DNA from 2 places in the Achromobacter sp. 18P8.1.1 genome. Region 1 is predicted to be linked to the other one. Evidence: riboswitches for the same ligand, from Rfam matches in the RefSeq annotation. Region 1 holds a riboswitch; the other holds the start of a gene.

Region 1 (15,707 bases):
ACCTGTTCATCGTGAAAGACGGCGTGCTCTGCGAACCCGAGATCGCCTCCGCCCTGACCGGCATCACGCGCTCGACCATCCATGCGCTGGCCGCCGATTTCGGGTTGCGCGTGGTCACCAAGCGCCTGACGCGCGACGACGTCTACATCGCGGATGAGGCCTTCTTCACCGGCACCGCCGCGGAAGTCACGCCGATCCGCGAGGTCGACAACCGCCAGATCGGCGCAGGCCGGCGCGGCCCGGTGACCGAGAAGTTGCAGATTGCATTTTTTGACATGGTGCATGGCCGCATCCCGAAGTACCATCACTGGCTAAGTAAAGTCTGAAGTTTGACGCTGACCCGTGCGGTCTTGTCCCCGACAGGGCCGCATCATTGCCCCAACCTGCCGTTTATCGGTTCTTTTTTCAGGAATATCCATGACCGCTGCTGCCCCGGCCGCCGTCCCCCACGCTCACGAAGTCATCGAGGTCGGCGCTGAAGACCTGCCCGTGTTCTGTCCCGGCCCGAAGGCGCCGCTCTGGAGCATGCACCCCCGCGTCTTCCTGGACGTGGCCCGCACCGGCTCCGCCAGCTGCGCCTACTGCGGCGCCGAGTACCGCCTGAAAGCCGGTACCGTGCTGCACGGCCACCACTAAGCCCGCCGCACAACGCCTACCCGTCACTCGCAGCCATGTTTGCCACCCCCGAAGAAGCCGAACACGCGTTCTACGAAGCCCTGGAACTGGGGGACACCGTCCGCCTGATGCAGGTGTGGGCCGACGACGAGGAAGTCGTCTGCATCCACCCGGGCGGACTGCGCATCGTCGGCCACTCGGCGGTGAACGAATCCTGGCAGCAGGTGCTGGCCAATGGCCCGCTGCACGTCCGCCCGCTGCGCCCGCTGGTCATGCTCAGCATGATGTGCGCGGTGCACGTGCTGGTGGAGCAGGTGGCGGTGCGCACGCGGGAAGGCACGCAGTTCGCAAACTGCTACGCCACGAACATCTACCACAAGGGCCCCACCGGCTGGCGCATGGTCATGCACCATTCGTCGCCGGCGCCCACGGAAGCCGGGGTGCTCGATTTGCACGACGTACCCGACATGCTGCATTGAATCGGGTGGATTTTTAGTTGGCCGCTGCTCGTCTAGATACGTCCCCCTGCCCCGTTCCCTCCTGGTTGCCCGGAGGCGATGCCCAGACGGTCTACGCCTCGGTATTCGCGCAATACCACCGGATCGCGTTCGTGCGCGACCGGGTGGAAACGCCGGACACCGATTTCGTGGACTTCGACTGGACCGGCCCGGGCCTGTTCCCGCACAAGGCTGCCGACGGCGCGCCCGTCAGCGGGCAAGGCCCGGTCGCCAATGGCAAGACCGCCGCAGCGCGGTGGATGACGGATGCCGACTGGAAATCGCTGCCGCAAACGCCCGACACGCCCGCGCTGATCCTGTTCCACGGGCTGGAAGGCGGCAGCAACAGCCGCTACGCCCAGTCCGTCGCACACTATTTCCGCGCGCGCGGCTGGATCGTCGTGATTGCGCACTTCCGGGGTTGCTCGGGCGTACCCAACCGCCTGGCGCGCGCCTATTACTCCGGCGATTCCGCCGAGGTGGGCTTCCTGCTGGAAACGGTGCGCAGCCGCATTCCGCATGCGCGTTGGCATGCCGTCGGCGTCTCGCTGGGCGGCAACGCGCTGCTCAAGTATCTGGGGGAACACCAGGAAGACACTGGCTGGCTGACCGCAGCCGCGGGGGTTTCCGTGCCGCTGGATCTGGTCGCCTGCGGCAAGACGCTATCGACCGGTATGTTCAACCGGCGCGTCTACTCGGCCCATTTCCTGAAGACGCTCAAGCACAAGGTGCTGGAGAAGGCCCATCGCTTTCCCGGATCCATCGACGTGATGCGCATTGCGCACGCACACGACCTGCGCGAATTCGATGACACCTATACCGCGCCGATGCATGGCTTTCGCAATGCCCTGGATTACTGGACGCGCGCGTCCAGCAAGCCCTGGCTGCCGAAGATCTCGGTGCCGACGCTGGTGCTCAACGCCCGCAACGACCCGTTCATCCCGGCGGCGTCGCTGCCCAAGCCGGAAGAATGCGCGCCCGTCATCCTGCTGCATCAGCCCACCGACGGCGGGCATGCGGGCTTTCCCACGGGCCCTTTCCCGGCGCACCTGAACTGGTTGCCGCAGCGCCTGGGCCGATTCTTCGAAACCGGCCTGTAGGAAATCCCCGGGGTGCGCCCCCGGGCATTCCCCCCTGCCGCTTTACCCCGACTTGAAGCGCTCGAGCAATTGCCGCTCTTCGGCAAGCTTGTCCTTCACTTCCTTGATCTGCACGTCGATCTGCGATTGCTCGTAGAAGTCGGTAGACAGCCCACGCGCCTGCTGCAACTGCGATTCCGCCGCCGCGAATGCGCCGGTCATGAGGTAGTAGCGCGCCAGATCGCGCCGGGCCTGTACCGGCTTGCCGTTGCGCTCCTCGCTTTGCGCCAGCATCTGATAGAGGCTCGGCTCGTCGCTGCCCCACTGCTTGATCTTGGCGCGCAGATAGTCCTGCGCCTCGGCGTGGCGGCCGTTGCTTTGCAGCGCCTGGGCGTAGGCGATGCCCAGCGCGCGCTGGTCGGGCCAGCGCTTGGTGGCCGACTGCGCCAGTTCAAGCGCGCGCGGATACTCCTTGCGGGCCAGCGCGATATCGACGCTGAGCTTGGCCAACTGGGCAGAATTGCGCCCCCCTGCCGTGGCCAGACTCCACAGGCGGTCGGCTTCGGTCAGGTTGTTGCGCTGGAAGGCCTGCAGGGCCAGGCCGTAATACGCGGCCGACTGGCGCACGCCGGACAAGGCCTGGGCTTCGTCCTGCAACTGCTGACCGGCCGAGCGCAGGCTGACGGCATCGCGCCCCTGCACCACGCGCATCTTGGCGCGCACGTACCAGAAATCGTCCGAATCCACGTGGCGCGACGGCGGCGCCGAGCGCACGCGGTTCTGCACATCGGACATACGCTCGATCGACAGCGGGTGGGTGCTGGCCCAAGAGCCGCCGCCCGCCCCTTCGTTCAGGCGGGAGGCGTTCATCAGCCGCGAGAACATCTGCGACATGCCTTCGGCGTCGTACCCGGCCTTGGTCAGCATCTGGAAGCCGGCGCGATCGGCCTCGCGTTCCGCATCGCGGGAAAAACCCAGCTGGCGGTTGATGGCCGCAGCCTGGCCGAAGGCGGCCACGCCTATCGCCAGGTTGCCGCCTCCGCCCGCCAGGGCCGCCAGCAGCGCGCCGGCCAGGCTGGCCAGCATCAGCATGCCGTTCTGGTTTTGCTGCGTCATGCCGCGCGCGATGTGGCGCTGCACGACGTGGCCGATTTCGTGGGCCACCACCGCGGCCAGCTCGGATTCGCTGCCCGAAGAGACGATCAGCCCGGTGTTGATGCCGATAAAGCCGCCGGGCATGGCGAAGGCATTGATTTCGGGGTCGCGTACGCCGAACATCTCCACTTCCGGCACCGCGCCAGGCGCAAAGGCCGCCAGCTTGCGGCCCATGGTGGTCAGATACTGGCTGAGTTCAGGATCGTCGACGTAAGTCGGGTCGCGCCGGCCTTGCGACATGATAGCTTCGCCCAGGCTGCGTTCCAGCATGGGCGAAAGATCGGCAGCGGACGCGGCGCCCATCGTGGGCAGGCCCACCGGCTGCGCCCAGGCAGCGACGGGGATGGAGGGGGCGAGCAAGGCGGCGCACAGTCCGGCAATCGCACCCCGTTTCGCAATAGAGCAAATGGATGGCATTTTCCTGCGGTTCATAAGCCTATGATAGCGATGAGCTTAAAATGTTTCACCGATACCCCAAACGAGGTCTCAATGCGTCCCGTCCGTAAAGCCGTTTTCCCTGTCGCCGGCATGGGCACCCGCTTCCTGCCCGCCACCAAGGCGATGCCCAAGGAAATGCTGCCCGTGGTCGACAAGCCGTTGATTCAATATGCCGTGGAAGAGGCCGTTGCCGCGGGCATCACCGATCTTATCTTTGTGACCGGCCGCAACAAGCGCGCCATCGAAGACCACTTCGACTCCGCGCCTGAGCTCGAATCCGACCTGGAAAGCAAGGGCAAGCACGAGCTGCTGGCGATGGTGCGGGGCATTCTACCTGCGCACGTGAATTGCCTCTACATCCGGCAATCGGCCCCGCTGGGCCTGGGCCACGCCGTGCTGTCGGCCGCCCCCGCCGTGGGCGACGAGCCTTTTGCCGTGCTGCTGGCCGACGACCTGATCGACGCCGACACGCCCGCCATGAAGCAGCTGGTGGACATCGCCGTGGCGCAGAACGCCAGCGTACTGGGCGTGCAGGACGTGCCGCGGGCCGACACCCGTAAATACGGGATCGTGGCCACGCGCGGCGGCGATACCCGGCTGGATGCCCGGACCGAGCGCGTCACGCATATCGTTGAAAAGCCCGAACCCGACGCTGCGCCGTCCACCCTGGCGGTCGTGGGCCGCTACGTGCTGGAAGCCGCCATTTTCGATCACCTGCGCTCCACCAAGATGGGCGCGGGCAATGAAATCCAGCTGACCGACGGCATCGCCTCGATGATGCGCGAACGCGCGGTGTTTGCGCACCGCTTCGACGGCGTGCGCTACGACTGCGGCAACAAGGCGGGCATGTTCCAGGCCACCGTGGCCCTGGGCAAGAAGTACCACGGCCTGCTGCCGGAATAAGCAGGCCGCAAGGCCGCGCTAAGCGGATGCCGCCGCGCGCGCCTTGGCCCGTGCGCGGGCCTCGCGGTCAACCTTGCGCAATCGGCCCTTGCCTGACAGGCGCATCAAGGTGCCCAGCGCCACCATCAAGCCGATCACCTCCACCAGCGCCGCCGGTATCCACATGGTCAGGCCGCCGATGGTCTGGTCGGTCTGGGCGGACATCGCGATGGCGCGGCCGCACAGCTCGAACAAGGGATAGATGTCGCTTTCGGTGAAGGCGATGACCGCGCCCGCCACCATTTGCGGCAGCATCGTCAGCACGGGCGAGATGACCCGGCCGCCCGGCGTCATGGCCGCAGGAGGCGCGGGACGGCGGTCCAGGATCAGGTTCCAGTACATGAAGCCGCTGATCACGACCGACCAGTTCATCAGCCGGTACAGGCGCCAGTCCAGCATGGAATAGAACTGCACCGACGGAATCAGCCAGACCAGTACCAGGAAGACGAACAGCGTCGGCACGAAGATCTTGTTGGTCAGCACCGCGACCGTGGCGCGGCCCGTGCCCGTGCGCAGGAAATCACGCAGCCGGATGCGCCAGGCCATGGGCAGCCCTGCCCGCATGACCTGCCCCGGAAACGCCGCCATCACCAGCAGCGGCCCCAGATGGTGCAGCACCAGATGCTGGATGCGGTGGATGAAGAACATGCGCTCGGCGTAGTAGTCCACCCGCGTATGCATCGACAGGTACAGCAGTACCAGGCCCGCCCAGAAAAAGACGCGGCGCGCACCCGTCACATGGTGAACCCGCTGGCCGCGCACGAACAGCACGATCGCCACTACGAAGGAAGCGACCAGCGTGGGAGAGAACTCCCAGGGTATGAGCCATTCAAGACTATCCATACGGGCCATCCGGAAGACATCGGGGAAGACGGGACGGGCGCGATGCGCCATCCCCGCCGATTGTAGTAGACCCCGCCAGCCCGTGCTCCGGTGGCCCGGAGGGATCAGAAATGGTGCGAAATGCCCGCGCCGACACGCGTGGTGTGGGAATTGGCGGGGTCGAACTGGTTGTCCAGCGTGTAGTTCGACGCGTAACCGGCAAATCCGTATAGCGTCGTGCGCGGGGACAACGCGTAGGTATAACCCAAGGTCGCAAGCTGCGCATTGCGCGCCGTCATACCGTTGTCCCAATGCCAGTTCGGCCGCGCCAGCGACCATTGCACAAGGATGGCGCCCGGGCCGACGGGTACGCTGACGCCCGCCAGCCACGCGTCGACCGTGCCGCCACGCACGAAAGGCGCCGGACCCAAGCCCAGCCCCAAACCGTCGGGATCGCCCCCGTCCAGCCCCGCATAGCCGTTCTTCTGGCGCGACCAGGCCACGGACAGCTTGAGCACTTCGAAATCGTACGAGGCCCCCAATTGCAGCGCCTGGGGCCGTCCGCCACTGCCTTCGGGCGCCTGGGCCAACCGCAGTTGGTCCCACGTGGCCACGGCCAGCAAGGGCCCGCTTTCGAACTTCAGGCCCATGCTCAGCGCGCGATTGTTCTGATTCGTGCGGAACTGGCCCTGGTCCCCGGCATCGAACGAATAGCCGACGCCCACCTGCAACCCGTTCCAGGTAGGCGAGGTGACATTGACCATATTGCTCAACTGGAAATTGTCGGACGCCTTGAAGGTGGCGCCCATGCCCATGTCCTTCCACGAGGCGATTTCCAGCGCGTTGCCGTAAAGCTGGCCGATCGTGTGCTGGCGCCCGAACCGGACTTCGCCCAGGCTGTCGTGGCCAATCCCGACCCACGCCGCGTAGTTGAACAAGCGGCCGTCTTCCTCCGCGTTGCCGTTGGACGGGTTGAAGCCGCTTTCCAACTGGAAACGGCTATGCCAGCCTCCGCCCAGGTCCTCGGCGCCCTGCAAGCCCCAAAGGGAATCCGTCAGGCCGCCGTTGAGCAGGCCGCTGTGGCTGCCCTGCCCCGACACGCTCGTCACGGCCATGCCGGCGTCCACGATGCCGTACAGGTGCACGCCGTATCCCTCATCGGCGGCCAGCGCCGCCAGCGGCAGCCCCAGGCCGCCTGCCACCGCGGCGGCACAGAATGCGATTCTCATGTTCTTCTCCCGATGGCGGCGGGCCTTGCGGCCCGCCGCAGCATGCACAGACTTATTGCCAGCCGTAGCGGCGTACCCAGATGCCCTTGAGCAGTTGCGTCAGCACGCAGTAGCTCAACAAGATGCCCACCAGCCACGGGAAGTAGCTCCACGGCAACGCTTGCAGCTGGAAGTATTCAGCCAGCGGCGAGAACGGCAGGATCAGGCCCATGACCACCACCATGAGCGTCATCGCCATCAACGGCCATGCGGCACGGCTTTGCAGGAAGGGGATCCTGCGGGTGCGGATCATATGCACGATCAAGGTCTGCGACAACAAGCCTTCGACGAACCAGCCCGACTGGAACAGCGTCTGATGCTCAGGCGCGTTGGCCTGGAACACGTACCACATGAGCGCATAGGTGGCGATGTCGAAGAGGGAGCTGATCGGACCGAAGAACACCATGAAGCGGCCCAAGCCGTCCGGGTCCCATTGCTGCGGCTTTTTCAGGAGTTCTTCGTCGACATTGTCGAACGGAATCGCCGTCTGGGAAATGTCGTACATCAAATTCTGCAGCAGCAGGTGAATGGGCAGCATCGGCAGGAAAGGCAGGAAGGCGCTGGCCACCAATACCGAAAACACGTTGCCGAAATTCGAGCTGGCGGTCATTTTCAGGTACTTGAGCATGTTGCAGAAGGTCTTGCGGCCTTCGATCACGCCGTCTTCCAGCACCATCAGGCTCTTTTCCAGCAGGATGATGTCGGCCGCCTCCTTCGAAATATCCACCGCGGAATCCACCGAAATACCCACGTCGGCGGCGCGCAGGGCGGGCGCATCATTGATGCCGTCCCCCATGAAACCCACCGTATTGCCCTGCGCGCGCAAGCTGCGCACGATGCGCTCCTTGTGGGCGGGCGTCAGCCGGGCGAACACGTTCGCTTCGAGTACGGCGGCGGCAAGCTGCGTGTCGTTCATGGCCTCGATCTCGGCGCCCAGATAGACTTTGCGTACCTCGAAATCCACTTCACGGCACACTTTCTGCGTGACCAGTTCGACGTCGCCCGTCAGCACCTTGACCTCGATGCCAGAGGCCTTCAACGCCGCCAGCGCGGGGCCGGTCGATTCCTTGGGAGGATCCAGGAAGGCGATATAGCCCACCAGCACCAGGTCGGATTCATCCGCCACGCCATAGACCTCCTGCGTGGGCGGCATTTCCTTGACGCCCACCGCGATCACCCGCAGGCCGTCGCGGTTCAGCTCGGCCGTCACCCGGCGGATGTCCGCCCGGCGCGAATCGGTCAGCAGGTGCACCTCGCTGCCCACGCGCAACCGCGTGCAGGCAGACAGCATTTCTTCCAGCGCCCCCTTGCAGATCAGTTCGTGGTGGTCGCGGCCATTTTCGGTCTCGTTGACCACCACCGACATCCGGCGCCGCGAAAAGTCGAAAGGGATCTCATCGACCTTGCGGTAGCGGGATGCCAGGTTCAGGCGACGCTGCACTTCGGCGTGCTGCAGCACCGCCACGTCCAGCAGGTTCTTCAGGCCGGTCTGGTAGTAGCTGTTCAGGTAGGCGTAGGCCAGCACATCGTCGCTGGTGGTGCCGTAGACGTCGGTGTGGCGCTCCAGCACGATGCGGTCCTGCGTGAGCGTGCCGGTCTTGTCGGTGCACAGCACGTTCATCGCGCCCAGGTTCTGGATCGCATCCAGCCGCTTGACGACGACTTTACGGCCCGACATGCGCAATGCGCCCTTGGCGAGCGTGGCCGTGACGATCATCGGCAGCATCTCGGGGGTCAGCCCCACCGCGATGGCCAGCGCGAAGAGCAGCGCTTCCAGCCAGTCGCCCTTGGTGAACCCGTTGATCAGCATGACGATCGGCGCCATGACCAGCATGAAGCGGATCAGCACCCAGCTGACGCGGTTGATGCCCTGCTGGAACTGCGTGGGCGCGCGGGTGGCCTGGGTGACGCGTCCTGCCAGTTGGCCGAAATACGTGTTGGCCCCCGTCGCCACGACCAGCGCGCTGCCCGAGCCACTGACCACATTGGTCCCCATGAAGGCCATGTTCTCCAGCTCGAGCGAATTGCCGGTCTCCACGCGCTGGATGGCATGCTTTTCGACCGGCAGCGATTCGCCCGTCAGAGCAGCCTGCGCGATGAAGAGGTCCTTGGCGTTCAGGATGCGGCAATCGGCGGGAATCATGTCGCCCGCGGAGAGCAGCACCACGTCGCCCGGCACCAGCTCCGCCAGCGGCACTTCCAGCTGACGCGAGCCGGACTCGTGCAGGGGCGCGCCGTAGGGGCGGTGGCCGGTGCCGTCCCCCGCTGACGCCATCGGGCCGCTGCGCAGCACGGTGGCGGTGTTCTGCACCATGGCCTTCAGCGCCTCGGCCGCCCGGTTCGAACGGAGTTCCTGCGCAAAGCGCAGCACCGTCGAAATCACGACCATCGATCCGATGATCACGACTGCCGTCCAGGACTGGTCGTCCGGTTCGGCCATCCACACATCGGTCAGCCACGACAGGGCGGCCAGCGCGGTCAACAGAAGGTTGAACGGGTTGCGGTAGGACAGCCACAGGTGGGCGGGCCAGGACAGGGGCTTCTCGTGGTCGACCTCGTTGGCGCCGTGGCGCTCGCGCGCGGTCTGCGCCTGGACTTCCGACAGGCCTCCCCGGCCGCTGCCCAGCAGCGAAAACAAGGCATCCATGCCCATGCGGGACATGTCGAGCATGCGGCGGTTGGCGCGGCGCGACGTGTCGGAAGCGGCGGACGCCGCAACGGTATGGCCGCCTTGCTCAAGCATGGGGGACCGCCGGAAGTGGCGGCCTGCGCGCCGTCGGCCGGCGGCGGAAGAAAAAAACGATTTCAGGAACGTAAACATCGGAGTGCTCCGGTTTTTAGTGTTGTTGTCGGAGACACGGGCGCGCCTGCCCCTCGGCCTGCGCGCGGGCAGCAGCGGGCCGCGGCTTTCGCGGGAAAGCCGTCAATCCGCCACGTACAGGCGTGCGCAGGCACCGGGGCAAAGTTGCCGGTGTCCGGATCGCGTCGAAGTCGCGCCGGGTGCGGAAAACGGAAAGGGGGCTAGCTAGGGAATCGGAACCGGCGCCGTTGGCCTCTGGGGGCGTGGCCGGGGATTCTTTGCTGCGGAGTCCGTCGGAACCGGGATGACTGTCCGGCCGGTCGGCTCGCAGGGAGATGACAGGTCAGACAGGCATGCCGGCGCCATGCACTTGGCGCGATCGAGGTTCGGGGTCTAAGGCACTAGGCATGATCTCTCCTGTGGGGATAGGCGCTGGCGTCAGGCCATTGCGGCGGCTTGCGCACCGAAATGCACGTGGCGCACGGCGGGATTGGCGCTCAGGCGGCGCGCTTGCGACATCAGTTCCGCCCGCAGTTCCGGGGGGCAATTGACGGTGATGCAAGCCGACGCCATGCTCGGGTCCTGGCCTTGGTCGATCTGCACTTGCGAGACATCCAGGCCGGCGGCGCTGAAGTCCAGGCAGATCTGCTTGCGCAAGGCGCCCAGTTCGTCGCGCGGACAGATGACCGTCAAGCGCGAAGTGCCGCGGCGGCGGCCCAGGGCGGTGGCGCGGTCCACGCCAGCGCGGCGTAGGAACAAGTCGAAGAAACGCATAACGACCTCCATTGCAAGAATGGGGAGCGTGATCGCGAGTACGCGAGCGCAACTGCGCGGCGCATGACGGACGAACACAAGACGTGCACGAACGCTGGCGCTGCGGCAAGCGGCGGTTCTGGCGGTTTACGTTGGGGAGATTCCCGGCAAGCCGAAGGCCTGCGCTATTGCCTGGACTCGCGCCCGAGGCTTGGGATACGCCGCAACCTGCATGACAGGATGCGGCAGATGGAGTTCTGCGTGTTTCCTGTCAGACAGCGAGGTCGATGCAAGATCGACTACTTTCGCCGGAATCGGTATTCACGAAGACTGCTCCTGGGATGGATAACCACGGAAGTTTACGCGGGTTTCCACTGATGGACAAGGTTTATGGGCCTTAACTGCCCGGAAAACCGCCAAAAAATGCAAAAGCGGCGCAGGCCCCGCTGAGCCTGCGCCGCAATTCGCACCAGGGTCCGGGATCAGGCGTAGAAGTGCCACCCCAGATATGCCGCAAACAAGGCATAGAAGCCGCCCACCGCCGACAACGCCGGCACGCTCATCACCGAGCGGCGGAAACGCAGCCACAGCAGGCCGATCGACAGCATCGTGAACAGGCCCGCGGCCAGCAAGGGGGCATCCAGCAGCCACGGCGTCATGAAAATACCCAAGGCGCTGGGGATGGTGGCCTGGATCATCATCGCGCCCGAGATGTTGGCCAGCGCCAGGCGTTCCTTGCCTTGGCGCACCCAGATCAGCGCATTCATGATTTCGGGCAATTCGGTGGCGACGGGCGCCAGCAGCAAGGCGGCCACGTGCGGCGACGCGCCCATGAAAATGCCCAGCACTTCGATCTGGTTGACGAACACGTGCGAGGCGCCCGCGATGACCACCAGCGCCAGGATCGTCTGCGTCGCGGCCCAGAACATGGTCGGGTCCTCATCGCGGGGGCGCAGCTTGAGCGGCTCGAGGTCCTCGCTGTCGGTCCGTTCCTCGTCATGGCTCAGTTCGCGCTTGATGTACAGGCCGTACGTCGCCAGGAACAGGATGCCCAGCCAGGGCTTCCACGCGAAGGCCAGCAGGCCCAGGCCCACCTTGAAGATGAAGATGCCCATGAACCAGGCCTGGTCGCGGGCCAGCCGGCGCTGGTCCGCGTTGATACAGTTGGCTTGCGTCGTCTGGCCCCGGCGAGCGCGCCACAGGGCGAAGCCCACTACGGCGTACGCCAGGGTCGCCAGCACCAGGGGGCCGCCCATGGCCGCGCCGACGCCGATGTCTTTCTGCTCCGGGGTGTCGCCGAACATGACGGCCATGAAGGTGACCGCGCTTTCCGGCAATGCGGTGCCGAACGCGGCCAGCACGGTGCCGGTGGCGGTGGCGCCCAGATGGAAGCGGTGTCCGACCCATTCAACGCCATTGACGAAGAATTCGCAGGCGAAGTAAATCACTGCCGCAGACAGGAAAAACAGAAACAGGGTGAGCAACATATGAACGCAGCCGGACGAGCAGAAACCAATTGGCGCGACGCTGCGGCTCGCCCGGCTAGGGTGAACGCAACGCGGCCAAAGGTCTCGCCTGGCTGATCCATGCGGCGGGCAGGCCGCTTGCATGGAAACCGTTAGCGCCATGGAGTTCTAGCAACCGCTACGCGGCCCTGAACCACCAAGTCTGTTGACGCTAACTCCTTTGGGGACAAAGGATGGCTACTCCCCAATGACAGAGCCGCGATTGTAGCAGCGCGAATCTGACGGTCCAGTGAATCCCGCGCGGACGCCGCGGGAACCCCACCCGCTGTTGTTTCCGCGCGATAGCGGGGTAAAGTAAGCCGCATCCACACCTTCGCGGGGTTCGCGCCCCTGCCCGCCATGAGCCTGCCTCCCGCCGACATCGCCCCCTTCGCCGCCCGGCGCCAACGCCTGATGGACCGGATGCGCGCCGACGGCGGCGGCATCGCCATCCTGAGCACCGCCCCCGAGGCAATCCGCAACCGCGACGCCGAATTCCCGTACCGTCACGACAGCGATTTCTTCTACCTCACCGGGTTCACCGAACCCGGTGCCTGGCTGGTGCTGATCGCAGGAGCGACCGACCGCGCCGTGCTGTTCTGCCGCCCGCGCCACGTGGAACACGAGATCTGGGAAGGCAAGCGCTTCGGCCCCGAAGCGGCCGCCGCCTATTTCGGTTTCGACGATGCGCACGCGCTGGACGCCCTGGACGAAGTGGTGCCCACGCTGATGTTGGACCACCCCACCCTGTACGCGCCGCTAGCCGGCGACAAGCGCACGGACGGCCGCCTGCACCGCTGGCTGGCTACGGCGCGCGACGCCAGCCGCGCCGGCCACGCGCCGCCTTCGCGCCAACAGGACATCCGCCCGCTGCTGGCGGAAATGCGGTTGATCAAGGACCCGGCCGAAATCGCCGCGATGCGGCGCGCCGCCAAGATCTCGGCCGGGGCGCACGCGCGCGCCATGCGCGTCGCCCGCGCCGGTATGCACGAGTACGAGCTGGAAGCCGAGCTGCTGTATGAATTCCGTCGCCACGGCGCCCAGGCCGTGGCCTACAACAGCATCGTCGCGACGGGCGCCAACGCCTGCGTGCTGCACTACCCGGCGGGCGAAGCCGTGCTGCGCGACGGCGACCTGGTGCTGATCGACGCCGGCTGCGAGGTGGACAGCTACGCCAGCGACATCACCCGGACCTTTCCCGTGAACGGCCGCTACAGCGGCCCGCAGCGCGCACTGTACGATCTGACGGTGGCGGCGCAGGAAGCGGCGGCCCAGGCCACCGCCCCCGGCCGCACCTTCAACGACGGCCACGAAGCCGCGCTGCGCGTGCTGGCGCAAGGCATGCTGGACTTAAAGCTGTTGAAGGGATCGCTGGACGGGGTGCTGGAATCCGGCGACTACAGCCGCTTCTACATGCACCGCACCGGCCACTGGCTGGGCCTGGACGTCCATGACGTGGGCGACTACCGCCAGCCGGGCCCCGCCCAGGGCGCCGACCGCCCCTGGCGCAAGCTGGAGCGCGGGATGATGCTGACGATCGAGCCGGGCATCTATGTGCGCCCGGCGGACGACGTGCCGGAAATCTACTGGAATATCGGTATCCGCACCGAGGACGATGCGCTGGTGACGGATGAAGGCTGTGAACTGATCACCCGTGGCGTGCCGGTAGAGGCCAGCGAGATCGAAGCGCTGATGCGCGAATAGCCGGCCCCACAGCCCCGACCCTACAGCACCAGCCCGTCCAGCCAGCCCATCGCCACCCAGACGTAGACCACCACCATGGCGATGGCGAACATCGAGACGACCGAGCCCACCAGGCAGGCCAGGATGGCGACCAGCACCGGCCCCCATCCCGTGGCGGTGGGGCGGCCCAGCTCGGGGTTATACAGACGGTCGAATTTCTCGTCCGGCATCAGCGAGAACACCGCGCTTTCGATGAACCCGTCGATCATCGGAATGAAGACCAGGAAGAACGCGGGGTTGTCGTACCAGACGGGGTAGAAGCGAAACGCGCAGAACAGGCAGACGAGCGACAGTGCGGTGACCAGCCAGGCGTGGCGCCGGCCCAGATACCACCAATGGGCGCCCAGCCAGCCGAACAGGCAGGCCAGCAGCCCCACGGCGACTTTGCCGCGCGGGCGGCGAGCGGATACGGCGGACAGCGAAGGGGAAGCCTGAACCTGCGTCATATCGATCAACCGGGTGGGGTGGGCCGCGCGACCCACCGCGCTGGCTGTCCCGGATTGTAGTGGACGGTTAAAATCGGGACATGACTGCACCCGCCTTCGACATTGCGATTCTTGGCGCCGGCCCCGTGGGCCGCGTTCTGGCCCTGATGCTGGCGCGCGTGGCGCCGGATCCGGCGCGCATCGCGCTGCTCGCGGGCGCTGCGCCCGCCCCGGCGACGCCGGCCGCGGCCGTGCCCGCGGCCGACCCCCGCGTGCTGGCCATGAACCATGGCAGCCGCGTGCTGCTGGAATCGCTGCATGCCTGGCCCGAACGTTCGGCCGACATCCGCAACATTCATGTCTCGCAGCGCGGACGGCTGGGCCGCACCGTGATCCAGAACACCGACTTCGGCGTGCCGCAGCTGGGTAGCGTCGTCGCCTATTCGGGGCTGCACGCCAAGCTGGACGAATGCGTGGCCGCCTGTGGCGTCACCGTCCTGCCGGGTCCTGCCGCGCGCGTGGACAGCCAGGACGCGGGCGGAGTGCGCATCGTGCAGGGCGACACCACGCTGCTTTGCCAGGTCGCCGTGCAGTCCGACGGCGCGGGCGCGGCCGACGTACGCCGCGACTACGGCCAGCACGCGGTGCTGACCACCGCCCATGCCACCCTGCCGCGCCGCGGCTGGGCCTGGGAACGCTTCACCGCCGAAGGACCGCTGGCCTTGCTGCCCCACCCGCAGACGCCGGATGCCTATTCCGTCGTGTGGTGCAGCGCCCCGGATCGCGCCACCGAACTGGCCGCGCTGGACAACACGGCTTTCTCGAAGGCGCTGTCGGCCGCCTTCGGCGACCGCCTGGGCCGGCTGTCCAGCCAGGCGCCGCGCCATGTCTTTCCGCTGTCGCTGGCCGCCCGCCGGGCGCAAGTGCAAGGCCGCGTGGCCGCCATCGGCAATGCCGCCCAGACCCTCCACCCGGTCGCGGGCCAGGGCCTGAACCTGGGGCTGCGCGACGCCGCCCGCCTGGCTCAGACGCTGGCGGGCTGGCTGGCCCGCCCCGAGGCCAGTCCCACCGCCCTGTTGGCGGAGTTCGCGCAAGCGCGCCAGGTCGACCGCTTCATCACCGCCGGCCTGACCGACCTGATGCCCCGCGTGTTCGCCACCGGCCTGGCCCCGGTGGAGCATGCGTGCGGGCTGGCCTTGCTGGGGATGGATCTGGCCTCCCCGTTGCGCGCGCCGCTGGCCCAACATCTGCTGCAAGGTTTCCGCGCCTGATTCCGCTCTCGTTCCGCCCCCGCCCGGGGGTCGGAATCGACTGCTTTCGCCCCCGTTTGTTACCAAGCTGTTGCCAGCTGAAAACGGGGGTTCGATCGAGCCGGTTAAAATGTGACCATGCGCATAGGCCAATGGACCCTTCCCAACAACGTTCTTGTCGCGCCCATGGCGGGCGTGACGGACCGCCCTTTCCGGCAACTTTGCAAGAAGTTGGGGGCCGGCTATGCCGTGTCGGAAATGGCCGCCAGCAACCCCAAGCTGTGGGATAGCGTCAAGACGTCCCGCCGCCTGAACCACGACGGCGAGATCGCCCCCATTTCCGTGCAGATCGCGGGCGCCGACCCGGCCATGATGGCCGAAGCCGCCGTCTTCAACGCCGGCAAGGGCGCCCGGA
Region 2 (15,707 bases), on a different contig from region 1:
TGTTCGGCGGCATGGGCGAGGCCGGCGCCGTCAATCTGACTACGCGGCGCCCGACCCGGGAGTGGGAAGGTTATGCCCGCGCCGAGTACGGCCAGGAGCGCCAGTTCCTGACCGAGGCGGCGGTCGGCGGTCCGCTGACCGACAAGCTTGCGGGCCGCTTTGCGATACGGGCCGGGGGTTCCGACCACTGGATCGAAAACGCCCGCAACGACCAACCGCTCTCCAAGCCGCGCGATCTGGCGTTTCGGGGTAGCCTGCTTTGGGACCTTACCTCGCGCACCAGCGCGCTGGTCTCAGCCGAGCGCCATCAGATCCGGCACCTGGGCGAACAACTGGTGTTGATGCCCTACGGCCGTCCTCCGACGGTGGACATGGATCCGTCGCTACTGGACGACGCGAAAAAGACCGTCGAGCGTTACACCCTCCAGCTCGATCACCGCTTTGACGGCGCGAAACTGACGGCGACATCTGCCTATACAGACAGCTACAACATCGGGCCCGTAGTCTATGACCGCCGCCTGCAGAGTGCGATGGGGCGTGGTTCCAGCGAATTCTGGAACGTCGACGAGGCCCGCGAGCACCTGTTTACGCAGGATCTGCGCCTGGCCTCGTTGCCGGGTAGCGACGTGTTCTGGGTCACGGGGCTGTCCTATTCCCATGCAACGCGTTCGTATGACACGCCGCGCAACACCTATGGCGACGCCAGCGCCAAATACCGTGATTTCGACACGGACCGTTACGGCATCTACGGAGAGATGACCTATTCCCTGGCCAGCAAGTGGAAGCTCACCACGGGGCTGCGCCAGTCGTGGGTGAAGAAGACATATGCCGGCGAGTACCACGGAGGCGGCGCCGTTCAAACCGACCACCGCAAGCTTGACGACAGTTTCACCACGGGCCGCGTGGCGCTTGCCTATGCCCTCACGCCCAGCACGACGCTCTACGGCAGTTACGGCCGCGGCTACAACCCGGGCGGCTTCAATGACTACGCCGCGCAGCCCGCCGACAGCGAGCCGTACAAGGCCGCCGAAACCAACTCCTACGAACTCGGGTTCAAGTTCTTGAGCGCCGATGGCCGCTACGGTCTGAACGGCTCGGTCTATTTGAACCAGGTGCGCAACAACCACTTGCTCTCCTACGATTCGGCCACCTACGTCGTCAATGCGCTCAATGCCGACACGCGCAGCAAGGGCGCCGAGCTCCAGGGCAACGTCCGGCTGGACAATGGCCTGGGCTTCACGGCAGGGTTGAGCTATATCGATGCCAAGATCACGACGACCGTGGCGGGAATCGGCGATGGCGACGTGCAATCCGGCAATCGCGTGCCGGATGTATCGCGCTGGAGCGGCACGCTGGGTGTCACGTACCGTCACGCCATGCCTGCATTCCTGGGGCTGTCGGCGCCGGTACTGAACGCCCGCCTGGACTACCAGTATGTCGGCAAGCGTGCTGCCGACCCGCAGAACCACTTCGATCTTGACGATTACCACCTGTTGAATGCCCGCTTGGGGTTGGCCAATGGCCGCGCCGAATACTACGTGTGGGGCAGCAATCTGCTGAACGAGCAGTACGACCTTTATGGGTACTTCGCGCCGCCCAGCGTGGCTTACGGTGTGCCCGCCCGTGGCAGGACGCTGGGCGTCGGCGTGTCGTACACGTTCTGACCCGGAGCCGCATCGTGCAACCCCTCCGTGCCTGGCGTCTGCTGGCCAGCCTTTACAGCACCCAGTTTCTGGGCCTGATGTTCTTCGTCGTCGCCATGGCGGCCATTCTTCGCGAGCGCGGCGCCAGCCTCGACACCATCGGCCTTGTGTATCTGCTGGGCATGGTGTGGCCCCTGAAGGCGCTGTGGGCGCCTTGGATCGATCGCTATGCCATCGGCCGGCGGGGCCATTACCGCGGCTGGCTGCTCCTCACCCAAGGCGGCATGGTGCTGTGTCTGGCGCTGATCGGCGTGCTGGACCTGCAAGCCGACTTCACGTCGATCTACCTGCTGTGCCTGGCGACGTCGCTGCTGTCCGCCACGCAGGACATCGCGGTCGATGGCCTGGCCTGCCGCCTGCTCACCCCCGCCGACCGCGGCTTTGGAAACGGGTTGCAGATCGGCGGCGGGCTGGTGGGAAACCTGGTCGGTGGCGGGGCGATGCTGATGCTGTACCCGACCATCGGATGGATGGGTTGCTGCCTGGCGCTGGCGGCGCTGACAAGCGTGTCCTGGCTGCAGTTGCTGCGCTATCAGGAGCCCGCGTGGCCGCGCCCCGCGCAACCTGGCGGCTATTCGCGTCTTATCGGCTTCTGGCGCGGGCCTGGGCGCATGCGCCTCTTGCTCTTGCTGTTGATCTACCCGGCCGGCAGCGCCCTGGCTTATTCGATCGTCATGCCCGCGTTGGTCGACGCCGGGTGGACCCTGGAAAGCATCGGCCTGATTGTCAATGTGCTGGGATCGTTGGCCGGCCTGGCGGCCGCGCTGGCGTATGGCCGTCTGCTGCGACGCTACTCACGGCGGCGTGCCATGGTCGCCGCCGCGCTGTTGCAATGGCTGGGCATCGCCGGCCTGGCATTGCCGGCAATGGGTTGGGGCGGCAGTGTTGTGGCGGGGGCGGCGGTGGTCGCCTACTTCCTGCTCTACAACCCGGCCGCGACCGTGCTGGCCACCTTGATGATGGATCAATCGTCGCAGGCAAGCCCCGCGACCGATTACACCCTGCAAGTCAGCCTGAGCCAGTGCTTCGTGATGGTGCTGACGTCGGCAGGCGCGATGTTGGCCGGCCGCATCGGCTATGGCGGCGTCATCGGCGTTGCCGTGATCTTGGCGCTGCTGGCCGCGATCGCCAGCCTGCGTTGGACGCCCCGGGCTGCCGCATGAGCAAACCCTGGAAGATCCTGCATCCGGTGCGCGGCCGGATTCGCCTGGCCATGGCGCTGGCGGTGATGGGTGTCCTGTCCAGCCTGGCGGCGCTGGCCGGCCTGGCGTTGGCGGTCAAGGCCTTGATGGTCGATTCCGACATCTATCCTTGGCGTGAGTTCATCGCCGCGTTTGCGTTCACCGTGATCGCCTACATCCTGCGGTTGCAGGCCTTCAATCAATCCCATTACGCGGCGTTCCGCCTGGAAGTCATCCTGCGCAACGGTCTGGTTCGGCATATCTCACGTCTGTCCTTCGGCGAGATCCAGGCGCTGGGAAGCAGCGCGTTAGCAAAAGTGGTGCATGACGATGTCCGGGCGCTGCATACGTTCGTCGCGGACAGCACACCGCTTTATGCCCGGGCCTATGCGATGCCGGCCGTGAGCGCCGTCCTGCTGTTTGCGCTTGACTGGCGTCTGGCCCTGGTCTGCATTGCCGTGCTGTTGGCAGGCGGATGGGTCATGTCGCGGGCGATGCGCGGGCGTGGCGTCATGACCCGCCGCTACCACGAAGCGCGGGAACAGGTCAGCGCGGCGGTGGTCGAATACGTCCAGGCCATGCCCGTCGTCCGTACCTTCGACACGGGGCAGACCACATTCGGCCGCTATCATCGTGCGTTGGAGCGCTATCTCGTCATGCTGACAGACTGGTATCGCCAGGCAAGCTTTCCCGCGCGTTTTTCCATTGCGATCCTGGGGCCGCTGCCCACCCTTGCCCTGCTGCTCTGGACGGGTGCCTGGCTGGGCACGCAGGGGCAATTGTTCTTACCGGTCTGGCTGGCCGCGCTGCTGTTCGGCATGGGAATGGCCGAGGCCATGTTCCCGATGATGTCGCTGGCCCACATGATAGACCGCGCGAAAATCAGCGTCGCACGTATCCAGCAACTGATGGACATTGCACCGTTGCCACCGGCGCGCGCGCCGGACAGGCGGCCTGTGGACAGTTCGGTCAGCTTTACGGACGTGAGTTTTGGCTACGACGGCAAGCGTGTGCTCGACGCGCTTACTTTCACCGCGAGGGCCGGGCAGGTCACAGCCCTGGTCGGTCCGTCCGGCGCAGGCAAGAGCACCGTGGCCCGCCTGATCGCGCGCTTTTCGGACATTGACGCCGGTACGTTGACCATCGGCGGCGTCGACGTGCGCGACATGGAACGCAAGGTGCTGTTCGAACATGTGGCCTTTGTCTTCCAGGACACCTTCCTGTTTTCGGGCAGTGTTGCCGAGAACATTGGGATGGGCCGGCCTGATGCCGCCCGCCACCACATCGAAGCCGCCGCCATGGCCGCCCAGGCACATGATTTCATTGCGGCCTTGCCCGAGGGATACGACACGGTGCTGCGCGAAGGCGGCAAGGATCTCTCGGGCGGCCAGCGCCAACGCCTGACCATCGCGCGCGCCATCCTGATGAACCGGCCGATCCTGGTGTTGGACGAGGCAACCTCAGCCACCGATCCCGAAAGCGAGCGCGCCGTGGGTGCCGCCCTGGCCGAGCTGATGCGCGGCAAGACCGTCATCATGGTCGCGCATCGCCTGAACACCATTCGCCACGCCGACCAGATCCTGGTCCTGGACCACGGCCGCTTGGCCGAGTCCGGCACGCATGCGGGCCTGCTTGCCGCCAATGGCCTCTATGCCCGGCTGTGGAGCAGCCATCAGCGGGCTCGCCTCTGGACCTTGGGTCTACAGCCATGACAAATCGCCCCGCCTCCTGGCACGAAACCTATCGGCGCCTTATGCGCAGCGCTGGCCCGCAGGCGGGTCGCTTGCGCGCAAGCCTTGCGCTGCTGCTGGCGGCCGCGGTGCTGCAGGGCTTGGCGCTTGCGTGTATCGCGCCGCTTTTCCTCGCCGTCGCTCATGGCGCCCCGTGGCAGACGTCTGCCACCTGGCTTACGGCCTTAACCGGGTTGGCGCTGGCCGCCACCGTCCTGCGCTGGCGCGCACAGGGATTCGATTACCTCGGCTACATGGCCGCCGCCTCGCATGACCTGCGGATCCGCCTGGGCCAACAACTCCGGCGCATGCCGCTGGAGGCCTTGCACAGCCATCGCACCGGCGAGATTGCCGCCAAGCTGCTTGGCGGCGTCGACGAACAAATGAATTACGCGCTGACCGTGGTGAACCTGATCCTCAGCGCTGCGGTGACGCCTGCCGTGGCTGCCTTGGCGCTGCTGGCGCTGGACTGGCGCATCGGCTTGGCGCTGCTGCTGGTGTTCCCGGCCATCATTCCGTTATATCGTCGGCGTCGGCCCTTGATGGATCACAGCATGCAAGCGGCGGGACACGCCAGCGACGCTTTGAGCGCCGAGCTCCTGGAATACATGCAGGGCGTTCCGGTGTGCCTGGCGACAGGCCGGGCCGGCGCCGAAAACGAGCGCTTGCGTCACCGCTTCGAAGCGGTGGAACGCGTGCAGCGCGACGCCCAACGGCGCGGCGCCAAACCCGATCTGATGATCGCCAGCGTCATTGAAATCGGCCTGCTTGCCATCCTGGCCTGCGGCGCGCTCTGGGTCACGCAGGGCAGCCTGGATGCCGCGCTGCTGGCGGCGGTTCTGGTGCTGGTGCTGCGCTTTGCCGAACCCCTGGCGACCTTCGTCTCTTTCACCGCCGTGTTCGCGCTTATCGAGGCCGCGCTCGCGCGTGTCGAATCGGTGCTGTCGGTTGCGCCGCTGCCGCAATGGCCCGCCTCCGGCGAGGCGCCGCGCGATGCCTCGATCCGCATCGAGAACCTGAATTTCCACTATGCAGGCAGCAAGGTTCCCGCCTTGCACGGCATCAATCTGGATCTGCCCGCGCGCGGGTTGACGGCACTGGTCGGCCCCTCCGGTTCGGGCAAGACCACGCTCACGCGTTTGCTCATGCGGCATGCCGATCCTCAGGCAGGCGCCGTCATGATTGGCGGCGTCGACCTGCGCCGCATGCGGCCGGCGGAACTCAACGACCTGGTGTCCACGGTGTTCCAGGACGTGCATCTTTTCGACGATACGGTGCTGGCCAACATCGGCATGGCTCGTCCGCAGGCGAGCGATGCGGAAATCCGCGCAGCCGCGCGTGCGGCGCATTGCCTGGACTTCGTGGAACGCCTTCCGCAGGGTTGGCAGACCCGGCTGGGCGAAGCGGGAAACCGGCTATCGGGCGGCGAACGCCAGCGCTTGTCCATTGCCCGGGCCATCTTGAAAGACGCGCCCATCGTCATCCTGGACGAACCTACCGCCGCGTTGGACACCGAAAGCGAGTTGGCCGTGCAATCGGCTATCGATGCCCTGGTGCGGCGACGCAGCGTGATCGTGATCGCCCACCGCCTTTCGACCATCGTGGCTGCCGACCGTATCCTGGTCTTTGAATCCGGCTGCGTGACGCAGTCGGGAACCCATGCCGCGCTCATGAGCGTTCGGGGCCGGTATCGGGACATGTGGATGGCGCAGGAGACGGCCAGGATGGAGTAAATTTCCGTCTCTTGGACCTCAACAGTCAAAATCGCGTATTGATCATGGAAAGCATCCACGGCGCGGCATTTCGGAAGGCGTTTGACAAGGGCGGGTCGTACCTTCGCGACCTGCACGTGCACGATTGCACGTTCGACAATTGCGGGCTGTCGATGGTGACGACACCGGCTCGCATGTCGCGCGTGCAGGGGGTACGCATCTCCCAATGCCGCGCAGTGAATTCAGAGATCATGCCTTGCATCTTCGAGGACGTGGTGGTGGAAGACCTTTCCACCAATCCCATTCTGCTGGTCTGGGCCTCGTTCTTTCGCCGGGTGAAGCTCGTCGGAAAGATCGGCAAGCTCAATCTCAACTTGGCGCCGACTGCGTTTTGCACGGATGCCCGCCTGCTTGAGCAGTTCGCGTCGGCGCGGGCGGCGTTCTACGCCGAAACCGATTGGGCATTGGACATCAGCGAGGCCAAGCTGCTGGGCTTGCGGTGCCAGGGCGTGCCCTTGCATCTGATCAAGCGCGATCCGCAGACGCAGGTCATCCTGGACAAGCAGGGGCGCTATGGCGGCCACCAGGCGCTGGGCGCGGGCTTTGCCCAGGCGTTTCCCGTGACCAATAGCGTGCTGCGAGGCTTCGACGAGTCAAGCGACCAGACGCTGCTGCTGGCCGCGTCGCTGGCAGCCCCCAAAGCGCGGCGCGACGCGGAGAAGGGCGCCATCGCCGAGCTTCGGGCGTTGGGGTTGCTGGAAGACTGAAACCCTTGAGGCGTTACGCCGCGGCCGCCGCCGTCAGGTGCTCGTACAGGATCAGCGAGCCGATGCCGATCAGCGCGATGCCGCCCAGCACTTCGGCCCGCTTGCCCGCCACGCTGCCCAGCGCGCGGCCCAGCATCACGCCGATCGTCACCATCAAGGTGGTGGCCAGGCCGATCGCGATGGCGGCCACCACGATGTTCACGTCGACGAATGCCAGGCCGACGCCTACGGCCATCGCGTCGATGCTGGTGGCGAATCCGGTCGCGGCCAGGAGCCAGAAGGAATGGCGGACGACCGGCGCGGCGTCTTCGTCCTCTTCCTTGAAGGCGTTGCGGATCATCAGCACCCCGAGAATACAGAGCATCCCGAACGCGATCCAGTGGTCCCAGTCGGCCACGAACTTTGCCGCGACTGAACCCAGTCCCCAGCCGATCACAGGTGTGATTGCTTCGATCACACCGAAGATCACGCCGGTGCGCAGGGCTTCGGGCAGGCGGGGCTTGTGCAGGGCGGCGCCCTTGCTGATGGCGGCCGCGAACGCGTCCGTCGACATGGCGAACGCAAGAACAATGAGGGAGAGGGCATTCATGGAGAGAGGGGTCCAACTGGGCGAGAACGGCACAGACCCTTCACACCGCCCAGCGTCGTGTGAAAAGTCCGTGGTCTCGCCAAGCGCAATGCCGCTTACGCCATGGCCGGCTAGGGCCAAGAATGTTGACGTAAGCCCTTTCAGAACAGGCTGAAAGGCGGCTACTCCCCAAAGAGTGAACGCAGTCTAGCAGAGCTGGCCGTCGGGCGTATGACAGACCGCAAGGCGGGCGGGGGAATGGCCGATCGGGTCGCGCACCGGCAAATCGCGACGGCAAGGCCTCAAATATGGCAAATTGAAACATCCATAGGCCATCCAAGTGGATGGTTTTAATATTCCGTCATGCCTCCTCGTCCTCCGTCCCTCGCCTCCGTTCCCAAGCCCCCCGATGAGAAGATCACCATCAATCTCGGGTACGTCGACTTGGGCCATATCGATCTTCTGGTGCAGGAAGGGTTCTATGCGAACCGCACCGACCTGATACGAACAGCCATCCGTAATCAACTGGCCACGCACGGCGAAGCCGTTCGTCAGGCGGTCAGCCGAAAGACGCTGGTTCTGGGCATCCAGCACTACACCTCGCAGGACCTGCTTGCGGTTCAGGCGGCGGGGGAAATGCTGCAAATCCGGGTGCTGGGGCTGGCGACCATCGCGCCGGACGTCACCCCCGAACTGGCGCTTGCCACCATCGAATCCGTGACGGTCCTGGGCGCCTTGCATGCCAGCGCCGCCGTCAAAGCTGCCCTGCGTCAGCGCATCCGCTGACTTTCCCCCTAGCCGTCAAGGTAACGCCATGCACCCCGAATTCCAGCAACTCATGAACCAGGCCACCCGGCTCACACGTTCCGGCGATCTGGCCGCAGCGACTGCCGCCATCCAGGCCGCGTTGCGGGGCGGGGCAACTGCCGCGCCTGCCCGCGAGGACGATTCCGACGTCATCGATGTCGAGGCTTGGGAGGTCCCCGAACCCGCCGCCCGGTCGGCTACGGCAAAGGCAAAGGCGACGGCAACGGCAACGGCTGCGGTCGACGACGTTGCCCCGCCTGCGGACAAGCCGGCCACGGCAGGCGACACGTTCACCGCGGGATCCTTCCGCAACGCAGGGGGGCACCGCAGCTACAAGCTTTACGTGCCGCCCAACGCGGGCGCCGAGCCCCGTCCGCTGGTCGTCATGCTTCACGGTTGCACGCAGGACGCCGACGATTTCGCTGCCGGCACCGCCATGAACCAGGCCGCGCGAGCGCAGGGCTTCTATGTGCTGTATCCCGTGCAGTCGCGCGAGACCAATCCGCAGAAATGCTGGAACTGGTTCAAGCACAATCATCAGCAGCGGGGTCGGGGCGAACCTGAAATATTGGCCGGCATGACGCGCGCCGTCATCGACTCGCACGCGATCGACCCGCAGCGTGTCTACGTGGCAGGCTTGTCGGCGGGCGGCGCGATGGCCGCCATCCTGGCGGGCGCCTATCCCGACCTGTTCGCCGCCGCGGGCGTGCATTCGGGGCTGGCGGCCGGTGTGGCGACGGATCTGCCGTCCGCACTCTCGGCCATGAAGGGCGCCGGCATCCACACGGCGGGGCAGGCCGCGAGCGGGGTGCCCACGATCGTCTTTCACGGGGACCGCGACGCAACGGTGCATCCGGGCAATGGCCAGGCGGTGGCTGCGGCCAGCGCTGGGGCAGCCGCACCGGTGGAGACCTGCCGCGTGCCGGGGGCTGGCGGCAAACGCCACAGCACCCGGTACCTGTACCGCAACCCCAAGGGCGACATCAGCGCCGAACGCTGGGAGATCCATGGCGCCGGTCATGCCTGGGCCGGCGGGTCGGCAAGCGGATCCTATACGGACCAATCCGGTCCGGATGCCACGGCCGAGATGCTGCGGTTCTTCTTCGAACGTTCGTTGGGCCACCAGCGCTAGCAGCGGCCCGCGCAAGCGCCTACGCGGTCCACAAATGCTGTGCCGCGTAGGCACGCCACGGCCGCCACTGTTCGGACCGTGCCAACAGCTGCGCGGGCGTGACTTCCCGCGATTCCAGTTTTTCCAACGCGCGGATCAGGCCGATGTCCGCCGACGGGAAGGCGTCGGGTTCACGCAGCTGGCGCAGGGCAATGTACTGCGCCGTCCATTCCCCCACGCCTTTGATCTGGCGCAGGCGCGCAACGGCTTCTTCCAGCCCGCTGCCGGCGTCGAACAGGTGCTTGTCCGCCACCGCTGCGGCGCCCACGGCGGAGAGCGTGGCGGCGCGGCTTCGGGGCATGCCCAGCGTGGCCAGATCGGCCGCGGCGATGACCGCGGGCTCTGGAAAGACATGGGTCAGCGCGCCTTCGGGTTCGGCCATGGGCGCGCCATGCGCCGCCACCAGCTTGCCGGCCAGGCGGATGGCCGCGACGACGGTGATCTGCTGCCCCAGGACGGCGCGCATCGCCAATTCGAATCCATCCCAGGCGCCGGGCACGCGCAGGCCGGGCCTGGCCTGGATCAGCGAGGTCATGACTGGGTCGCCAGCGAATTGCGCGGCGATGGCTACCGGGTCGCTGGCCAGGTCGAACACGCGCCGCACCCGCGCAATGATCGCGGGCAGCGCCTGCAGGCGAGGAAAGCGCACGGTGACCTGCAGCGCATTGCCGGTGCCGGGGCGCACGGTGAGGGTGCCCTGGTGGCCGTCCAGGCTGACCGTGCGCGCGTAGGTGTCCTCTGTCACGTGTTCGATGCCGGGAATGGCGCGCAACCGCAGGAAGGCCAGCATGGCCTCCCAATCGTAGGGCGGGCGATAGCGCAGCAGCAGCTTGATCTCGCCGTGCCGGCCGGCGGATACCTCCGGTTTTTCCGAGCGGCGCAGCTCGCCCGGGGCGCGCCCGAACAGATCCAGAAAAATCTCGTTGAAGCGGCGGATGCTGCCAAAGCCCGAGGCGAAGGCGATTTCCGCCATGGGCAGATGGGTTTCGTGGATGAGTTGCTTGGCCAGCAGCACGCGGCGCGTCTGGGCTACCGCCACGGGCGAGGCGCCCAGATGCTGGCGGAACTGGCGGCGCAATTGGCGTTCCCCCACGCCCAGACGCTGGGCGAGCGTATCCACCCCGTCGTCGTCCAGCGCGCCCAGTTCAATCAGTTGCAAGGCGCGCGCCACGCTGTCGGGCAATTCGTGTCCTGGGCCGATTTCCGGCGCCGTCTCGGGCCGGCAGCGCAGGCAGGGGTGAAAGCCGGCCTCTTGCGCGGCGGCAGCCGTCGAGAAGAACTTGACGTTCTTCGACAGCGGCGTACGCGCCGGGCACACCGGGCGGCAATAGATGCCGGTCGTCTTGACGGCCGTGAAGAAGCGGCCGTCGTAACGGGCATCGCGCACTTGGATGGCGCTATAGCAGGCGTCGTGGTTCAGGTCCATGCACCGATACTACTGCCGCGCCCGGGCCGGGATCTAGCGGTTTTCGGACACGGTTGTGACGATCACACTAGTGTCCGAAAACCGCCAGCGGCACGCCCTGCACGGTTCTATATTGGCCATGTTGCGACTTCACCGGGAGCCGGCCATGCCGATCCACACATTCTCTTTGGAACGCGTTTCCACCCCGCTGGGCCAGATGCTGGTGCTGACGGATGCCCAGCAGCAGTTGCGCGCCGTCGATTGGCAAGACTACGAATCCCGCATGCATACGCTGCTGCGGCGCCAGTACGGCAAAGACGCCGTGCAGGTGCGGGACGCCGGCCAGCCCTCCGTGCCGCGCCGCGCGCTGGAAGCGTATTTCGACGGCGAAGTGGCCGCCATCAACGATCTACCCGTGGCGCTGGGCGGCACCGACTTCCAGCGGCAGGTCTGGCAGGCGCTGCGCGGTATCGCGGGCGGGCAGACCGTCAGCTATGGCAGCCTGGCTGGGCGCATCGAACGGCCCACCGCCGTGCGCGCGGTCGGGCTGGCCAACGGCGCCAATCCGGTCGGCATCGTGATCCCTTGCCACCGGGTGATCGGCGCCAACGCGTCGTTGACCGGCTACGGCGGCGGGCTGCACCGCAAGCGCTGGCTGCTGGAACACGAAGCCCGGCATGCCGCGCACTGAGCGCCACTTTCAACTCCAGGTTAAAGATGTTGTGAATTCCGGCGCCGTCTGAGGCGCCGGCACTCAGTAAAGTGCCGACAGACCCTTATCAGCAAGGAGGCCTGTCGGCCATGAAGACCTATCGCATCGCAACCATTCCCGGGGACGGCATCGGCAAGGAAGTGATTCCCGCCGGCCAGCGCATCCTGCAAGCGCTGGCCGAACAGGACGGCCTGCGTTTCGAATTCCACGATTTCGACTGGGGCGGCGACTACTACCGCAAGCATGGGGTGATGATGCCGGCCGATGGGCTGGATGCGCTGCGCGACAAGGACGCGATCCTGTTCGGTTCGGCCGGCGACCCGGACATCGCCGATCACATCACGCTGTGGGGCCTGCGCCTGAAGATCTGCCAGGGCTTTGACCAGTACGCCAACGTGCGTCCCACGCGCATCCTGCCCGGCATTGATGCGCCGCTCAAGCGCTGCACGCCTGAACAACTGAACTGGGTGATCGTGCGCGAGAACTCGGAAGGCGAGTATTCGGGCGTGGGCGGCCGCGTGCATCAGGGGCACCCCATCGAAGCCGCCACCGACGTCTCGATCATGACGCGCGCGGGCGTGGAACGCATCCTGCGCTTTGCGTTCAAGCTGGCGCAGTCGCGCCCGCGCAAGCTGTTGACCGTCGTCACCAAATCGAACGCGCAACGCCATGCCATGGTGATGTGGGACGAGATCGCGCTGCAGGTCAGCCGCGAGTTCCCGGATGTGACGTGGGACAAGGAATTGGTCGATGCCGCCACCGCGCGCATGGTCAACCGTCCGGCGTCGCTGGACACCATCGTGGCCACCAACCTGCACGCCGACATCCTGAGCGACCTGGCGGCTGCGCTGGCCGGCAGCCTGGGCATCGCGCCCACGGGCAATATCGATCCGGAACGCCGCTATCCGTCCATGTTCGAACCGATCCACGGCTCGGCCTTCGACATCATGGGCAAGGGCCTGGCGAATCCGGTCGGCACGTTCTGGTCGGTGGTGATGCTGCTGGAACATCTGGGCGAAAACGCAGCGGCCGCGCGGCTGATGCAGGCCATCGAAAGCGTGACGGCGAATCCGGCCTTGCACACGCGCGACCTGGGCGGCCAGGCCACGACGGAGCAGGTGACGGCCGCGGTATGCGCGCGCTTGGCCGCGGGCGGGCAGGCCCGGGCGGCGTAGGCACACGCACTACCCGGAAACCCGATCCTGGGCGACAGACCCGAGGCGGTTTCCGGCAATACAAAAAGAAGCGAAGTCCATTCGTATCCCAAGGAGACAAGCATGTCCAAGCAAGCCTTACGCGCGCGCGCCCTGGCGTTCGCGTGCCTGTTGAGCCTGCCCCTGGCGGGTGGCGTTGCGGTGGCGCAGACGTATCCCGCGCGGCCGGTGAACCTGATTGTGCCGTTCCCGGCCGGCGGCACGACCGACGTGCTGGCGCGCGCATTGGGGCAGGAACTGGCCAAGCGCCTGGGCCAGCCGGTGGTGGTGGAAAACAAGCCGGGCGCGGGGTCGACCCTGGGTGCGGACTATGTGGCCAAGGCGGCGCCGGACGGCTACACGCTGCTGATGGGCGCCGTGCATCACACCATCGCCACCAGCGTCTACAAGAGCCTGCATTACGACTTCCAGAAGGATTTCGCGCCGGTCACGACGGTGGCGCTGGTGCCCAATGTGCTGGTGGTCAATCCCAAGGTGAACGCCATGGACGTGCAGGGGCTGCTGACCTTGGCGCGGGCCGCGCCGGGCAAGCTGACCTACGGGTCCAACGGCATGGGCACCGGCCAGCACCTGATCGGCGCGCAGTTCGAGCACGCCGGCCAGGTGCAGTTGCTGCATGTGCCGTACAAGGGCAGCGGCCCGTTGACGACCGACCTGCTGGGCGGCCAGATCGATATGTCGTTCGACACCATCACGCCGGTGCTGGCGCATATCCAGAGCGGCAAACTGCGAGCGCTGGCCGTGACGACGAATCAGCGGTCGGCGGCGTTGCCCGACGTGCCCACGATGGAAGAGGCGGGGTTGAAGCCGTTCAACATGGGGACCTGGTTTGGCGTGCTGGCGCCGGCCGCCGTGCCCAAAGACATCGTCACGAAATTGAACGCCGAGATGGTGGCCATCATCCAGTCGCCGGATTTCTCGCGCCGTATGGCCGAGATCGGCGCCGTGCCCATCGGCGATACGCCGGAGCAGATGCGGGCCCGCATTGGCGCCGACACCGAGAACTACGCCAAGCTCGTGAAGGACGCGAAGGTGGCGATTAACTGAGCGCTGCCGTTACGCGCGGATCCAGCCCCGCGCGATCGGCAGGGCCAGCAGCTTGCGGTAGATGCCCTGCACGATACGCGTCAGTGGCGCGCCGACGCGGTTCCATACCGGGACGGCCGCGCCGGCCGCAAGCGGCGCCAGAATCAGGCCGCCTGCGATATCCAGCGGGAAATGCACGCCCAGGTAGACGCGCGAGGTGCCAACCACGGCGGCGGCCAGCAGCGTCGCCCAGCCCCATCCCGCCCAGCGCCGGTCAAAGATCAGCGCGCACGCGAAGGTGGCGATGATGATGGTGTGATTGCTGGGGAACGACGACGTCGCCTTGTGCGGGAAGAAAGCCTGCCCCAGGCCGATGGCGAAGGGGCGCGGATGCGGCCACAGCGCGCCGCATAGGTAGCTGGCGAACAACGCTACAGCGATGCTCGCCAACACCTTCAGCGCCAGATTGCGTTGCGCTTCGCCGCCCCAGAGCCACAGCGCGGCCAGCGCTCCGGGGACCAGCAGGATGAGCTGGTTGGCCACCAGCATGGCGGCATGGATCCGCCAGATCGGGGTGGCCGGGTCGGCGTTGATCAGAAGAAAAAGGGACTGGTTCAGCGGTTCCAGGAAATCCATGACACGTCATCGCGGCGTAATAATCAATAGCCGCGATGGTAAAGAGGTTTCCCGTCAGTCCGCTTACAAAATGCGCCGGAGTACGCGCTTTTACTTCTGGATGCGTTTGCCGTCGGCGTTAATGACGAGTTCGCCGTCTTCCTTCGTGAACGCGCCTTGCTGGGGCGCCGGCAGGATGTCCAGCACCAGTTCGCTGGGGCGGCACAGGCGGGCGCCCAGCGGCGTGGCCACGAAGGGGCGGTTCAGCAGGATGGGGTGTTGCTCGATCGCGTCGAGGAGCGCGTCGTCCGATAGAGACGTATCGTCCAGGCCCAATTCCAGGTAGGGCGTGCCCTTTTCACGCAGCGCGTCGCGCACGCTGATGCCCGCCTGCTTGAACAGCGCCTTCAGCGTGGCGCGCGAGGGCGGCGTTTCCAGGTAGAGCACCACCTGCGGCTCGATGCCCGCGTTGCGGATCATGGCCAGCGTATTGCGGGACGTGCCGCACTTGGGGTTGTGATAGATGGTTACGTCGGACATGGGGGCTCCTTGGTGCGGGGTTTCGTCTGCAAGACGGTGAGCATAGTGCATCCGGCGCGCGCCTTCAGGCGCGCAGCTTCCTGCCCAGCCGGCGCCAGCCGATGACGACGCCCGTGAGGCTCAACGCGGCGCCGCCCAGGCTCAGGAAGATCAGCAGTGCATCCCACAGCGGGCGGCGCGACAGCAGGCCCGTCCAGTCCCAGCTATGCAGAAAGGCGAACAGCCAGCGGCTTGCGCGGTTGCTGCGGTCCTGGCGGCCCTGGATCAGGCCGGTGTGCGGATCCAGATAGACCCACGTGGCTTGCGGGTTGTCGTAGACCAGGCGCCAGACGGGCAGGGGTTTTTCGATATGGCCCAGCATGGCGTGTTCGTCGCGCGCGTAGTAATAGAGGTCATAGGTGCGCAACACCTGCACCTCGCGCAGCGCGGCGCCCGGCAGCAACTGCGCGGCCGCCTGGCGCAGGTCCGCCTCGGTGAAGACATGGGGCGTCGCCTGGGTGGCCGACAACACTTGTGGCGCACCCGCCGGGCCGCGCGCCAGTACCACGTCCTGTCC

The links. A riboswitch is a leader RNA that binds a small molecule or an ion and turns the genes downstream of it on or off. The one in region 1 is predicted to bind manganese.
Region 2: linked by a shared signal. The riboswitch ahead of mntP (manganese efflux pump MntP) and the one ahead of AC27VE_RS01105 (sodium:calcium antiporter) in region 1 are both predicted to bind manganese.

What each region holds. Positions count from the first base shown of each region.
Region 1 covers NZ_JBYOKH010000001.1:224,033-239,739, forward strand. Annotated here, with positions in the region: gene AC27VE_RS01055 (branched-chain amino acid transaminase) at 1-326, shown strand, start outside; gene AC27VE_RS01060 (zinc-finger domain-containing protein) at 418-636, shown strand; gene AC27VE_RS01065 (YybH family protein) at 672-1,094, shown strand; gene AC27VE_RS01070 (YheT family hydrolase) at 1,112-2,212, shown strand; gene AC27VE_RS01075 (M48 family metalloprotease) at 2,255-3,778, opposite strand; gene galU (UTP--glucose-1-phosphate uridylyltransferase GalU) at 3,836-4,687, shown strand; gene AC27VE_RS01085 (cytochrome c oxidase assembly protein) at 4,706-5,578, opposite strand; gene AC27VE_RS01090 (porin) at 5,674-6,777, opposite strand; gene mgtA (magnesium-translocating P-type ATPase) at 6,830-9,637, opposite strand; gene AC27VE_RS01100 (hypothetical protein) at 10,055-10,390, opposite strand; gene AC27VE_RS01105 (sodium:calcium antiporter) at 10,852-11,856, opposite strand; yybP-ykoY riboswitch at 11,936-12,100, opposite strand; gene AC27VE_RS01110 (aminopeptidase P N-terminal domain-containing protein) at 12,235-13,578, shown strand; gene AC27VE_RS01115 (TM2 domain-containing protein) at 13,599-14,063, opposite strand; gene AC27VE_RS01120 (UbiH/UbiF/VisC/COQ6 family ubiquinone biosynthesis hydroxylase) at 14,144-15,313, shown strand; gene dusB (tRNA dihydrouridine synthase DusB) at 15,431-15,707, shown strand, end outside.
Region 2 covers NZ_JBYOKH010000072.1:668-16,374, reverse strand. Annotated here, with positions in the region: gene AC27VE_RS28910 (TonB-dependent receptor) at 1-1,664, shown strand, start outside; gene AC27VE_RS28905 (MFS transporter) at 1,679-2,866, shown strand; gene AC27VE_RS28900 (ABC transporter ATP-binding protein) at 2,863-4,596, shown strand; gene AC27VE_RS28895 (ABC transporter ATP-binding protein) at 4,668-6,347, shown strand; gene AC27VE_RS28890 (hypothetical protein) at 6,392-7,093, shown strand; gene mntP (manganese efflux pump MntP) at 7,107-7,682, opposite strand; yybP-ykoY riboswitch at 7,692-7,864, opposite strand; gene AC27VE_RS28880 (CopG family transcriptional regulator) at 8,025-8,447, shown strand; gene AC27VE_RS28875 (extracellular catalytic domain type 1 short-chain-length polyhydroxyalkanoate depolymerase) at 8,476-9,600, shown strand; gene AC27VE_RS28870 (AlkA N-terminal domain-containing protein) at 9,620-11,065, opposite strand; gene ogt (methylated-DNA--[protein]-cysteine S-methyltransferase) at 11,211-11,735, shown strand; gene AC27VE_RS28860 (tartrate dehydrogenase) at 11,846-12,931, shown strand; gene AC27VE_RS28855 (Bug family tripartite tricarboxylate transporter substrate binding protein) at 13,034-14,017, shown strand; gene AC27VE_RS28850 (phosphatase PAP2 family protein) at 14,027-14,632, opposite strand; gene arsC (arsenate reductase (glutaredoxin)) at 14,723-15,151, opposite strand; partial or broken gene AC27VE_RS28840 (PepSY domain-containing protein) at 15,216-15,707, opposite strand, start outside.